DNA from 3 places in the Streptomyces sp. NPDC047525 genome. Region 2 is predicted to be linked to each of the others. Evidence: riboswitches for the same ligand, from Rfam matches in the RefSeq annotation. Region 2 holds a riboswitch; each other region holds the start of a gene.
What was found. Region 2 has a riboswitch for cobalamin ahead of metE (5-methyltetrahydropteroyltriglutamate--homocysteine S-methyltransferase). Riboswitches for the same ligand answer to the same signal wherever they lie in the genome.
Positions count from the first base shown of each region.

Region 1: linked by a shared signal. The riboswitch ahead of cobN (cobaltochelatase subunit CobN) and the one ahead of metE (5-methyltetrahydropteroyltriglutamate--homocysteine S-methyltransferase) in region 2 are both predicted to bind cobalamin.
Region 3: linked by a shared signal. The riboswitch ahead of ABZ833_RS40950 (cobalamin biosynthesis protein) and the one ahead of metE (5-methyltetrahydropteroyltriglutamate--homocysteine S-methyltransferase) in region 2 are both predicted to bind cobalamin.

Region 1 is NZ_JBEYTL010000001.1:283,166-287,250, forward strand. It holds gene cobN (cobaltochelatase subunit CobN) at 1-1,829, opposite strand, end outside; cobalamin riboswitch at 1,898-2,050, opposite strand; gene cobG (precorrin-3B synthase) at 2,100-3,410, shown strand; gene ABZ833_RS01395 (precorrin-8X methylmutase) at 3,483-4,085, shown strand, end outside.
Region 2 is NZ_JBEYTL010000001.1:807,429-811,513, reverse strand. It holds gene metE (5-methyltetrahydropteroyltriglutamate--homocysteine S-methyltransferase) at 1-1,710, opposite strand, end outside; cobalamin riboswitch at 1,870-2,088, opposite strand; gene ABZ833_RS03895 (3-hydroxybutyryl-CoA dehydrogenase) at 2,260-3,129, opposite strand; gene aceB (malate synthase A) at 3,126-4,085, opposite strand, start outside.
Region 3 is NZ_JBEYTL010000024.1:42,894-46,978, reverse strand. It holds gene ABZ833_RS40955 (cobyric acid synthase) at 1-26, opposite strand, end outside; gene ABZ833_RS40950 (cobalamin biosynthesis protein) at 23-964, opposite strand; cobalamin riboswitch at 1,069-1,203, opposite strand; gene ABZ833_RS40945 (DUF397 domain-containing protein) at 1,441-1,704, shown strand; gene ABZ833_RS40940 (hypothetical protein) at 1,770-1,955, opposite strand; gene ABZ833_RS40935 (hypothetical protein) at 1,942-2,487, opposite strand; gene ABZ833_RS40930 (helix-turn-helix transcriptional regulator) at 2,532-3,386, opposite strand; gene ABZ833_RS40925 (hypothetical protein) at 3,620-3,865, opposite strand; gene ABZ833_RS40920 (inorganic phosphate transporter) at 3,878-4,085, opposite strand, start outside.

The DNA of each region.
Region 1 (4,085 bases), 520 kb from region 2:
GCCGGGTCCATCGAGGCGATCTGGGCGTGTTCGTCCAGGAGTTGCTCGAGGCGGGCGATGTCGCCGTAGCTGTCGGCGCGGGCCATCGGCGGTACGAGGTGGTCCACGAGGGTGGCGTGGACGCGCCGCTTGGCCTGCGTCCCCTCCCCTGGGTCGTTGACCAGGAACGGGTAGATCAGGGGCAGATCGCCCAGGGCCGCGTCGGGGCCGCAGGCGGCGGACAGGCCCGCGTTCTTGCCGGGCAGCCACTCCAGGTTGCCGTGCTTGCCCAGGTGGATCATCGCGTCGGCGCCGAAGCCGTTGTCGTCGGCGGACGCGGCGATCCAGCGGTAGGCGGCCAAGTAGTGGTGCGAGGGCGGCAGATCGGGGTCGTGGTAGATCGCGATCGGGTTCTCGCCGAAGCCGCGCGGCGGCTGGATGAGGATGAGCAGGTTGCCGCGGCGCAGGGCCGCGAGGACGATGTCGCCCTCCGGGTTGCTCGACCGGTCCACGAACATCTCGCCGGGGGCCGGGCCCCAGTGCTGCTCCACGGACTCGCGCAGCTCGGCGGGGAGCGTGGCGTACCAGCGGCGGTAGTCGGCCGCCGGGATGCGGACGGGGTTGCGGGCCAGCTGCTCCTCGGTGAGCCACTCCTGGTCGTGGCCGCCCGCCTCGATCAGGGCGTAGATCAGCTCGTCGCCGTCGCCGGAGGCAAGGCCCGGGACCTCCTCCGTACCGAAGTCGTAGCCCTCTTCGCGCAGTCGGCGCAGCAGGGCGACGGCGCTCGCGGGGGTGTCGAGGCCGACCGCGTTGCCGATCCGCGAGTGCTTGGTCGGGTAGGCGGAAAGGACGAGCGCGATGCGCTTGTCGGCGGCCGGGATGTGGCGAAGCCGCGCGTGCCGCACGGCGATGCCGGCCACGCGTGCCGCGCGCTCGGCGTCGGCGACGTACGCGGGCAGACCGTCCTCGTCGATCTCCTTGAAGGAGAACGGCACCGTGATCAGGCGGCCGTCGAACTCGGGGACCGCGATCTGGCTTGCGGCGTCCAGCGGGGACACGCCCTCGTCGTTGCCCTCCCAGTCGGTGCGTGAGCTGGTGAGGCAGAGCGCCTGGAGGATGGGGACGTCGAGGCCGCTGAGGGCGCCCGCGTCCCAGGACTCGTCGTCGCCGCCCGCCGATGCCTCGGCAGGGCGCGTGCCGCCCGCCGCGAGGACCGTGGTCACGATCGCGTCGGCGGCGCGCAGTTCATCGATGAGTTCGGGCTCGGGAGTACGCAGCGAGGCCACGTACAGCGGCAGCGGGCGCGCTCCGGCGTCCTCGACCGCGCGGCACAGGCTCTCGATGAAGGCGGTGTTGCCGCTCATGTGGTGGGCGCGGTAGTAGAGCACCGCTACGGTCGGTCCCTCGACCTGACGGGCGGTGCGCTCCAAGGGGCCCCACGAGGGCGCGGGGGCGGGCGGCTCGAAGCCGTGGCCGGTGAGCAGGACGGTGTCCGAGAGGAACCTGGCCAGCTGCTCCAGGTTGTCGGGGCCGCCGTGGGCCAGGTAGGCGTGGGCCTCGGCGGCGATGCCGATGGGCACGGTCGATGCGGCCATCAGCTGGGCGTCGGGGGCCTGTTCGCCGGTGAGGACGACCACGGGGCGGCCGGTCGCCACGACTTGGTCGAGGCCCTCCTGCCAGGCGCGCACGCCGCCGAGGAGGCGTACGACGACCAGATCAGCGCCGTCCAGGAGCTGCGGAAGGTCCTCGAGCGGGAGCCGGGAGGGGTTCGCGAAGCGGTAGGCGACCGGGCCTGCGGCGGCGCGGGCGCTGAGCAGGTCGGTGTCGGACGTCGACAGGAGCAGGATCATGCGGCGTCGGGCCTTCCTCGGGGTGTCCACGCCCCGGGTGGTGTCGATGGCGTCTCCCCTGCTCGAGCGGACGAGAGCTCGGGGAAGGGAGTTCCTGACTCACCCGGCATGCGCACCGGGCTCACAGTGGCGGGACCGCGCCGGAATCGCACCGGGCTTCCTCCCCTTGTCGCCGTCTGTGGCGACGACGGGCCGGCTGACCCGTCGCTAGGAATACTAAGGGCCGATCAACTACCGGGGGGGCAGGCGGACCTGCTGCGATGGGTCGGTATGCTCGCCGCCATGCCCCCATCGGTCCCCTCGCCCGCGCTCTCGGGAGACGAGTCTGCCCGCGGCCGCGGTGACGCCTGCCCCGGGACGCTGCGCCTTCACCGGGCGGACGACGGGGCCCTGGCCCGCGTCCGCATCCCGGGCGGTGTGCTGAGCGCGGGCCAGGCCGACGTGCTGCGGGACGCGTCGGAGCGGCTGGGAGACGGGGAGTTGCATCTCACATCGCGCGGCAATGTGCAGTTGCGCGGGCTGCCCGCGGACTGCGGCGGTGAACTGGCTTACCTGCTGGGCGAATCGGGGCTTTTGCCCTCCGAACGCCATGAGCGGGTGCGCAATGTGGTGGCCTCCCCGCTCGCGGGACTCGACGGCCGGGGCGAGGCGGACATCCGCCCGTGGCTGTCCGCCCTGGACGAGCTGCTGTGCGCCGGCGACCGGGCCGCCGCTCTGTCCGGCCGGTTCCTGTTCGCCCTGGACGACGGCCGCGGCGACGTGGGGGCGCTCGGCGGCGACGTGACCCTGACGGCGCGGGGCGAGGACGAGGCGCTGCTGCGGATCGGCCCGGCGCACGACGCCGTCCTGCTGGCGGCCGCGCAGGCACCGCGGGCCGCGCTCATCGCGGCCGAGACCTTCCTGGAGCAGGCGCCCGACGCCAGTGCGTGGCGGGTCACCGACCTGCCGAGCGGCGTCGGCCCTCTGCTCGACTCGGTCCTGCACCGCCTGCGCCAGGCCGGACTCCAAGTCACCCGCACCACCGCGCCCCTCCCCCGGGATCCGGGCGGACCCGCCCTCGGCGTCGTGTCCGGCCCGCACCCCACGGCCGCCCTCTCCCTCGGCCTGCCCCTGGGAAGCGTCAGCGCACCCCAGTGGCAGACGCTGACGGACACCGCCCGCCACCATGGCGGCGGCGAGCTGCGGCTGACCCCCTGGCGCGGAGTCGTCCTGCCCGGAGTCGAGCGGACAGCGGCCGCGCAGCTCCTGGAGGAACTGGGGGCCGCCGGTCTCATCACCGGATCAGACTCACCCTGGACCGGAGTGGGGGCCTGCATCGGCAGGCCCGGCTGCGCCAAGGCTCTGGACGACGTACGCGCCACGGCGAAGGCCGCGTTGGGCCGCCCCGTAGGGGCGCTGCCCGTGTACTGGTCCGGGTGCGAACGCCGGTGCGGACATCCGCACGGGGAGTGGATCGACGTCGTCGCCACTCCCGACGGACATCAGATCTCCCGCGTACGCGGCGAGAAACGGGACACGCCGGCGACCGTCCCCGGCAGCCCGGGCGCACTCGCCGGCGCCGTGGCCGCGGCCCGCGGCTGAACCACACATGAACACATGATCAACCCCGCAACACCCGACTGTTCCCTGCCCTATCAAGAGAGCGAACGCACTGTGCACCAGTACGAGAAGGACGGACCGGCGATCTACCGCCAGTCCTTCGCCACGATCCGCGCGGAGGCGGATCTGTCGGGCCTGCCCGCCGACGTGAGCCAGGTCGCGGTCCGCATGATCCACGCCTGCGGCATGGTCGACCTCGTACGCGACCTCGCTTTCACCCCGGACGTGGTGGCCAGGGCCCGCGAGGCCCTGCGTGCGGGCGCCCCCATCCTGTGCGACGTGGCGATGGTCGCAAGCGGCGTCACCCGCAAGCGGCTGCCCGCCGACAACGACGTGGTGTGCACCCTGTCCGACCCGGCGGTGCCCGATCTGGCCGCCGAGCTCGGCACCACCCGCAGCGCCGCTGCCCTGGAGCTGTGGCGCGACCGGATGGAAGGCTCGGTCATAGCCGTCGGCAACGCGCCCACCGCCCTGTTCCGCCTGCTCGAAATGATCGAGGAGGGCGCGCCGCGCCCCGCCGCCGTCATCGGTGTGCCCGTCGGTTTCGTCGGCGCGATGGAGTCCAAGGACGCCCTGGCCGCGCACCCGTCCGGCCTGGACCACATGATCGTGCGGGGCCGACGGGGCGGAAGCGCCATCGCGGCGGCCGCACTCAAC
Region 2 (4,085 bases):
GGTGACGGGACCGGTGAGCATGCCCTTGACGGGGCGGTCGGTCAGGGAGTTGGCGTACGAGGTCCAGCGCACCGTCATCGGCTCGGGCCGGGAGATGTCGCCGGCCAGGACCGGCGGGCGCACATAGCGGGTGCCGTACGACTGGACCCAGCCGTGCTGCGTGGCGAGGTAGCCGGTGAGCTGCTCGGCGAAGTACTGCACCATGTCGTTGCGTTCGGGCTCGCCGTGCACCAGGACGTCGATGCCCGCCTTCTCCTGGAAGGCGAGGACCTCGCGGATCTCGTTCTTGATGCGCTCCTCGTAACCCGCCGTGTCGAGACGGCCCGCACGCAAGTCGGCCCGTGCCGTGCGCAGTTCGGTGGTCTGGGGGAAGGAGCCGATGGTGGTCGTGGGCAGCAGCGGCAGGCCGAGCCGGGTCCGTTGGGCCGCCGCACGCTCCGGGTAGGCGTGGGCGCGGCGGGCGTCGGCGCCGGTGATCGCGGCGACGCGGGAGCGTACGGCCGGGTCGTGGGTGAGGGCCGAGCCCGAGCGGGACGCCAGGCCGGCGCGGTTGGCGGACAGTTCGGCCGTGATGGCGCCCGTGCCCTGGGCCAGGCCGCGGGCCAGCGTGGCGATCTCGGCGGTCTTCTGGTGGGCGAAGGCCAGCCAGCGGGCGATCTGCGGGTCGATGTCCCGTTCGGCGGTGGCGTCCAGCGGGACGTGAAGCAGGGAGCAGGACGCGGAGACGTCGACCCGGTCGGCGAGGCCCAGGAGCGTGCCCAGTGTGCTGAGGGACTTCTCCAGGTCGTTGATCCAGATGTTGCGGCCGTTGACGACGCCCGCGACCAGACGCTTGCCGGGCAGCCCGCCGACGGCGGCGAGGTCCTCCAGCTGGCTCGCGGCGGCCTCGGTGAAGTCCAGGGCGAGGCCCTCGACCGGCGCCTTGGCGAGCACCGGAAGCGCATCGCCGAGCCTGCCGAAGTACGAGCCGACGAGGAGCTGAGGGCGGTCGGTGAGCGCACCGAGGTCGCGGTAGGCGCGGGCGGCGGCGTTGAGCTCGGCCGGGGTGCGGTCCTGGACCAGGGCGGGCTCGTCGAGCTGCACCCACTCGGCGCCCGCCGCGCGCAGGTCGGCGAGGACCTCGGCGTACACGGGCAGCAGACGGTCCAGGAGGGTGAGCGGCTCGAAGTCGGCGGCCACGCCGGGCGCGGGCTTGGCGAGCAGTAGATAGGTGACCGGGCCGACGAGCACCGGCCGGGCCGCGAGACCGAGCGCGACAGCCTCCTTCAGCTCCGCGACCTGCTTGGCGGAGTCGGCGGTGAAGACGGTGTCGGGGCCGAGCTCCGGCACGAGGTAGTGGTAGTTGGTGTCGAACCACTTGGTCATCTCGAGGGGCGCCACGTCCTGGGTGCCGCGGGCCATCGCGAAATAGCCGTCGAGCGCGTCGGTGTCGACGGCCTCGCGGTGCCGCTGGGGGACGGCGCCGACCATGACGCTGGTGTCCAGGACATGGTCGTAGTAAGAGAAGTCGCCGGTCGGCACTTCGTGGATGCCTGCGTCGGCCAGGTGCTGCCAGGTGGACCGGCGCAGCTGCGCGGCGGTGTCCCGGAGGGCGTCGGCGGTGACTCGGCCCTTCCAGTAACCCTCGACGGCCTTCTTCAGTTCCCGGTTGGGGCCCTGGCGGGGGTAGCCGTACACGGTGGCCTGTGCTGCCGCGGACTTCGCTGTCACGGAAATCTCCTTCGCGAGATGACTCCTGAGATCCCGGGACGGGACGCGGACGCGAAGGGATGACGAACCGGGCGGACCTGACGCGCGCCACCGGCGCGGTGCTCCACCTGATCTGACGCCGACCCGCCCACGAGGTCACCGGGATGTCCGCACGTGAGGGGTCACGTACGGGCAACGGGCAGGTCTTCGGACTCGCGGGCACACCTGCCGAGGCAGGTTCCTACTGGCCGTCGCTTCCCGGATCCGCGCTCGGATCCAGTGCGTATGACGGCGGTCGTTCCCACTCACCGCTGCGGGGCAGTCCCGGATTCCCACCGGGTTCCCTCTTACGACGCGTCTGCCTGGCGGACAGGGCGAACCAGCTGCACAGGTCAGGCTAGAGGGTGTTCGGCCTTCTGGGCAGTACTGATCACATTCCGGACCGTGAGGTGAGACACGGACCCCGCCCGGATCGGCACATGAGGGCGCGCGGAACAGATCACCACTCTGTTCCGCGCGCCCGCTCACAGCAGCCGCGGGCCCCTCAGCCCGGCGGCGGACCCGGGCCCCTCAGCCCCGGTCGTAGGTGTGGAACCCGCGGCCGCTCTTGCGGCCGAGCAGCCCCGCCTCCACCATGCGCTGGAGCAGCGGCGGCGGGGCGTACAGGGATTCCTTGAACTCTTCGTAGAGCGATGCCGCGATGGAGGCGACCGTGTCGAGGCCGATCAGGTCCGCCAGCTTCAGCGGCCCCATCGGGTGCGCGCAGCCCAGCTCCATGCCCGCGTCCACGTCGGCGGGCGTGGCGAAGCCGGACTCGGTCATCCGGATCGCCGAGAGGAGGTAGGGGACGAGCAGCGCGTTCACGACGAAGCCCGCTCTGTCCTGGGACCGTACGACCGTCTTGCCCAGGGTGTGCGTGGCGAAGTCCTCGACGGCGGCGACGGTCCGTGCGGCCGTGTGCAGCGAGGACACGACCTCGACCAGGGGAAGCACGGGGGCGGGGTTGAAGAAGTGCAGCCCGAGGACACGGTCGGCACGCCGGGTCGCCATCCCCAGACGCATGACCGGGATGGAGGAGGTGTTGGTGGCCAGGATCGCTTCGGGGTCCTCGACGACCTTGTCCAGGGTGGTGAAGATCTCCGTCTTGGCCGCAGTGTCCTCGACGACGGCCTCGACGACGAGCTGGCGGTCGGCCAGGTCGTCGAGGCTGCCGGTGAAGACCATGCGGGCCAGTGCGTCCTCGGCGCCGATGCGGTCCAACTTCCCGCGCTGGACGGCGCGTTCGAGCGACACGGCGACCCGCTCGGCGGCGGCGCGTGCGGCGAGGGCGTCGGCCTCGCAGACCACGGTGTCCAGGCCGGCGCGGGCACACACCTCGGCGATCCCGGCGCCCATCTGGCCCCCGCCCACCACACCGACCCGCCGGATGGCCGTGGTCATGACTGTCCCTCCGGGCGGCGCACGAGGTGACGGCTGTAGGCGTCCGTGGTGAAGAACGCGGGCAACTCCCGTGCCAGGGCGGTCCGTTCGAAGAGGCCACGGACTTCGTCGAGAGGGGCCCACGGGTACTCCGCGCCCAGGGCGGCTAGCTCGTCCTCCACCAGTTCGAGGACCGTCGCGCGATCCACGACCCGGTGGCGCAGCCACTGCCAGATCTGCACCCGGGCGATCTCGGCGGTGGCGGCGTCCTCCATCAGCCCGTACAGGGCGACGGCTCCCTGCCCGTGCAGCCACGCGGCGAAGTAGCGCAGGGCGACAGCGATGTTGGTGCGTACGCCCTCGGACGTCGGTGGCGCGCTGATGCGGCGCACGGAGAGCAGCCGGGCCGCCGTCACCTCGACGTCGTCACGGGTGCGGTCGATCTGATGCGGGCGCGTGTCGAGCACCCCGTCGAACACCGCGCGGCAGACGGGCACAAGGGCGGGGTGGGCGACCCAGGAGCCGTCGAAACCGTCCTCGGCCTCGCGCTCCTTGTCGAGCCGCACCGTGGCGAGGGCCGCCTGGTGGGCGTCCGGGTCCTTGCCGGGAACGTGGGCGGCCATGCCGCCGATGGCGTGGGCGCCGCGCTTGTGGCAGGTGCGGACGAGGAGTTCGGTGTACGCGCGCATGAAGGGGGCCGTCATGGTGACCTTCGCCCGGTCGGGCAGCAGGAAGTCGGTGCGGTGGCCGAAGGTCTTGATGAGGCTGAAGAGGTAGTCCCAGCGGCCCGCGTTGAGGCCGGAGCTGTGCTCGCGGAGCTCGTAGAGGATCTCCTCCATCTGGAAGGCCGCCGTGATGGTCTCGATCAGGACGGTGGCGCGGATCGTGCCGCGGGGGATGCCGAGGAGGTCCTGGGCGAGCACGAACACGTCGTTCCACAGCCGGGCCTCGTCGCGGTTCTCCAGCTTCGGAAGGTA
Region 3 (4,085 bases), on a different contig from region 2:
CCTGCGACGAGCAGTCCACCACTCATGAGGCCCTGCCTTTCCGTATCGTGCTCACGGCCGCGGCGACCCCCAGGGTCAGCAGCCCCACCCGCCGCGACAGCTTCACGGCCCGCTCGATGTCGGCGACTTCGACGCCCCGCCCTTCCCCGTTCAGGACGGGCCGGTGCTCGACACGCCCCGCGTACGAGAGAGTCCCCCCGAGCCGTACGCCCAACGCCCCGGCGAAGGCGGCCTCGACGGGCCCCGCGTTGGGGCTCGGGTGCTTGGCGGCGTCGTCACGCCAGGCCCGCAGCGCACCGCGCGGCGAGTCCCCCGCCGCGGCCGCGAGCACGGCGGTGAGCCGGGCGCCCGGCCATCCCAGTACGTCGTCCAGGCGGGCGGAGGCCCACCCGTAGCGCCGGTACTTCGCGGACTTGTGCCCGACCATGGCGTCCAGCGTGTTCACGGCCCGGAAGCCGACAAGCCCGGGGACCCCGCCCAGAGCCCCCCACACCAGGGCCCCCACCACCGCGTCGGACGTGTTCTCGGCGACGGACTCGACCACGGCACGCGCGATGCCGTCGGCATCCAGCGCCTGCGGATCGCGCCCGCACAGATGCGGCAGCCGTTCCCGCGCCACCTCGACGTCCCCGGCGGCGAGCGCCCCGCCGATGGCCCGCGCCTCACGGCCGAGGGAGGTGCCGCCGACCACGGCCCAGGTGGTGGCCGCGGTCAGCGCGACGGACGCGGCGCGGGAGTCACGTACGAGAGAAGAGACCAGGGCGGCGGCACCGGCCGCGCCCCCGGCACACACCACGGCGTGCAGGGCGCCCCACCCGCGGTGGTCACGCCACAGCACACGCTCGACGGCGCCGGCGGCCCGCCCGAACGCGGCGACCGGGTGCCCGCGACGAGGATCGCCGAGGAACAGATCACCGAGGAGGCCGGCGGCGGCGCCGTACGCGAAGTCGCGATCGGCACGCACGGGTTCAGCCGGCCGGTACGTGGAGGGGAACAGACAGGGGCACAGGAACCGGCAACGGGCGGCCGCGCATGGCGATATGTCCTCACTCAGGGTGTCCGCGCCCTGGTTCGACGTGACCGGCGGGGAGAGTTCCTGGCTTCCGAGGAGTCCGCTCCTCGATGACAGTGGCGGGACCGCGCCGGATTCGCACCGGCTTCCTCTCCTGCCGCCGTAATGGCTCCGGCAGTCCACCACGCCCGCGAACGCCCGTCAACTTGCCGTTGACCTGGGACGGGAGAGTGTGCCGAGGCACACATGGGGCCGGTTTTTCCCTAGGCCTGGAAATTGAACTTTCCTAGACTGGAACGCGACAACCGGAGAGCGGTCCACGAGTGATTCGGTCCGGGTCGTTACGTGGTGTGGTGGTTCTCGGCGGACCTCTCGGCCCTCCGAGATCACGGCGCTATCGTGCATCGGCGTGGGCGGAGCACGCCGACATGGACGCGCGTCGAGCGGCGCCGGCTCTCGGGCAGGGGGAGGTCGGCGTGGCCAAGGAAAGTCCGTGCGGGTGCTTCTGGCGCAGGAGCAGCTACAGCGGGGCCGACGGAGATTGCGTCGAAGTCGCCTTCATACGGAATGCGGTGATCGTCCGTGATTCGCAGAACCCGTCGGGGCCACGTGTCGTCTTCTCCGACAAGCGCTGGCAGGCGTTCCTGAACGCTTTCGTCGGTGCCGGGGGAGAAAGAGGGGGAACAGGATGACTGAGCATCATCTCGCCGAAGTGCGGCACCTGGTGAACGGTGTGCACGGGGGGAAGCGGAAGGCATCAGGGGTTGTCGTGGTGGTGGCGGGGTGTGTGCTGCTCGGCGCGGCCGCCACCCTGGTCGGCGCGGCGGCTTCGCTGCTGGTCGAGGGCACGGCCGCCCGTCTCGCCGTCTGGGCCTTCGCGGCCATGGCGGCCGCCGTGTCCATCGGGCTCTGGTGGGGCTTGGCCGAGTTCAGGCAGGATCATCGGCCTCGGCCCTGGGCTCGGGCCGCTGAGCGGGAACCACAGCACGGCGGTCGTCGCTGAGTGTGGGCGTCGCCCCTGTCTGCGAGATCAACTGGGTGAGCTGGCGGCTCAGCGCGATCACGGGGGCCGAGAAGACGGCGATCACCGAGCCGACCGTCCAGAAGCCCGTCATGCCGACGGCGCCCAGGACGACGAGCACTCCGGTGAGCGTCAGCACCAGAACGAGTATGCAGCCGGTGCAGTAGACGATCCTGGTCGTGAACATCCGGAGGCTGTCGTCCGTGCGGTGGCGGTCCAGCGTGTCCATCCGGTCCGTGCGGCCCTGGTTGGCCATCGCTTCGCGGACGAGCTGGTTGTAGGTGGGGCCTTCGGCCGGTGTCTGTCCGGCAGAGGCGCCGCCGGCGGCGTCGGACGCCGAGCCGGCCGAAGCCCCATCCGCGCCTTGCGCACCACCTGAACCACCGCTTCGCCATGGCGCCCATCTGATGGCCGCGAGGACCCCTTGCCACCACTCTCGCAACGCGGCTGGCATATTGAGGCCTCCTCGCTCCTCAGGGACTCCTTGGGTCCGAGAGGTCAGCTGCTGTCAATGCCGTCCCTGACCCGGTTGATCAGGTCAAGGGCCTTCTCCCCGGTGTACGCGGTCTCGCGGAGAGACTCGAAGCACTCCTGGTGACGCACGATCAGCTCGTGGTCGTCACGGATCGACTGGTTCCCCTGTGCTTCCAGGTAGAGCAGGTCCTCGTCGTCCAGGAAGCCGAGCAGGATGAAGCTGCTCAGGGTGGAGTAGTGGGCGCCGGCCGTGAACGGCAGCACCTGGAGGGACACCTTCGGGCGGGCCGAGACGTCGATGAGGCGCTGCAGTTGGGCGCGCTGTACGCGTGGTCCGCCGACCTGGCGGTGCAGTGCGGCCTCGTCGACGATGAAGAACGTCCACGGAGGGTTCTCGCCCTCCAGGGCACGCTCCTGGCGCACGGTCCGCAGCTCCACGATCCGCCGCGCCTTCTTCTCGTCGACACGCGGGGCGAGGAGCGCCATCGTGTACTCGTCCGTCTGCAGAAAGCCGGGCACGATGATCGGGTTGTACGTGCGAATGGACGCGGCGGCGCTCTCATAGCCCAGGTACTGACTGAACTGCGGCCCGATGACGTCGTGGTACGCGGACCACCAGCTCGGCCCCTTGGAACCGCGGGCGGCTGCTTCGAGCTCTGCGCCGAGTTCCTGGTCCGTCACGCCGTACTGCTGGAGGAGAGCGCGCAGATCGGTCACGGAGAGGCTGACCGTGCCCTGCTCGATCCTCATGATCTTGGACAGTGACCAGTCGAGGGCTTGGGCGGCTTGGCCCTGTGACTGCTCCGTGGCCTCGCGGGCCTTGCGGAGCGCGATGCGAAGCCTGCGGCGATTCAGGCTCGGGTCGACATCCCTCGGCATGGTGGCTCCTCGCTGTCGTGATGGCTGCTGATTCAATGACATAGGGCAGAGAGCCGTATGTGCAGCCGACGCTAGCAGACAGCTTAGTAGCAGTATGCCATATGTCACTTCGCCGCATCGCATGCGCTCGTTCGTGTGAAAGGCGGGGTTCGCGGACACGAAAAAGCCGGGTGGGGTGCACCCGTGAGGTGCGTCCCACCCGGCTCTTGCGAAGGCCGGAGTCGTCGTCAGGCTCAGGCGACGATCAGGTAGATCCCGTACGCCACAGCCGCCGCGCAGAGCGCGAAGCACACGTACGCGCCCGTGCGTGCCGCCACGGGAGGGCCGCCGGCGGAGGCGGAGGAGGTGGCGCCGGATGTCGCCGCCGCCTCGCGCTTGGAGAGGCCGACGATGCCGAGGGTGAAGAGGCCCACCAGGGCCACCGTCACGCCGAGGCTGACTCCGAATACGGAGCCGAGAGCTGCCCAGTCGATGTTCATGGTCAGTTGTCCTTACACCGTGGCGGGCCGGGCGGGGTCCGCCACGGTGCCGGTCGGGGCCGGGATGGTGGCCTTGACGAGGTCGACGTCCGAGGTCGTCACGGCCGAACCGGTGGGCGGCGGGGTGACGGCGGCCATCGCGGTGGTCACGACACCGGCGGGCTCGGCTTCCGAGGAGCCGCGGATCTCGTCGTCGGCCACGTTCGTGTGGTCGACGGCG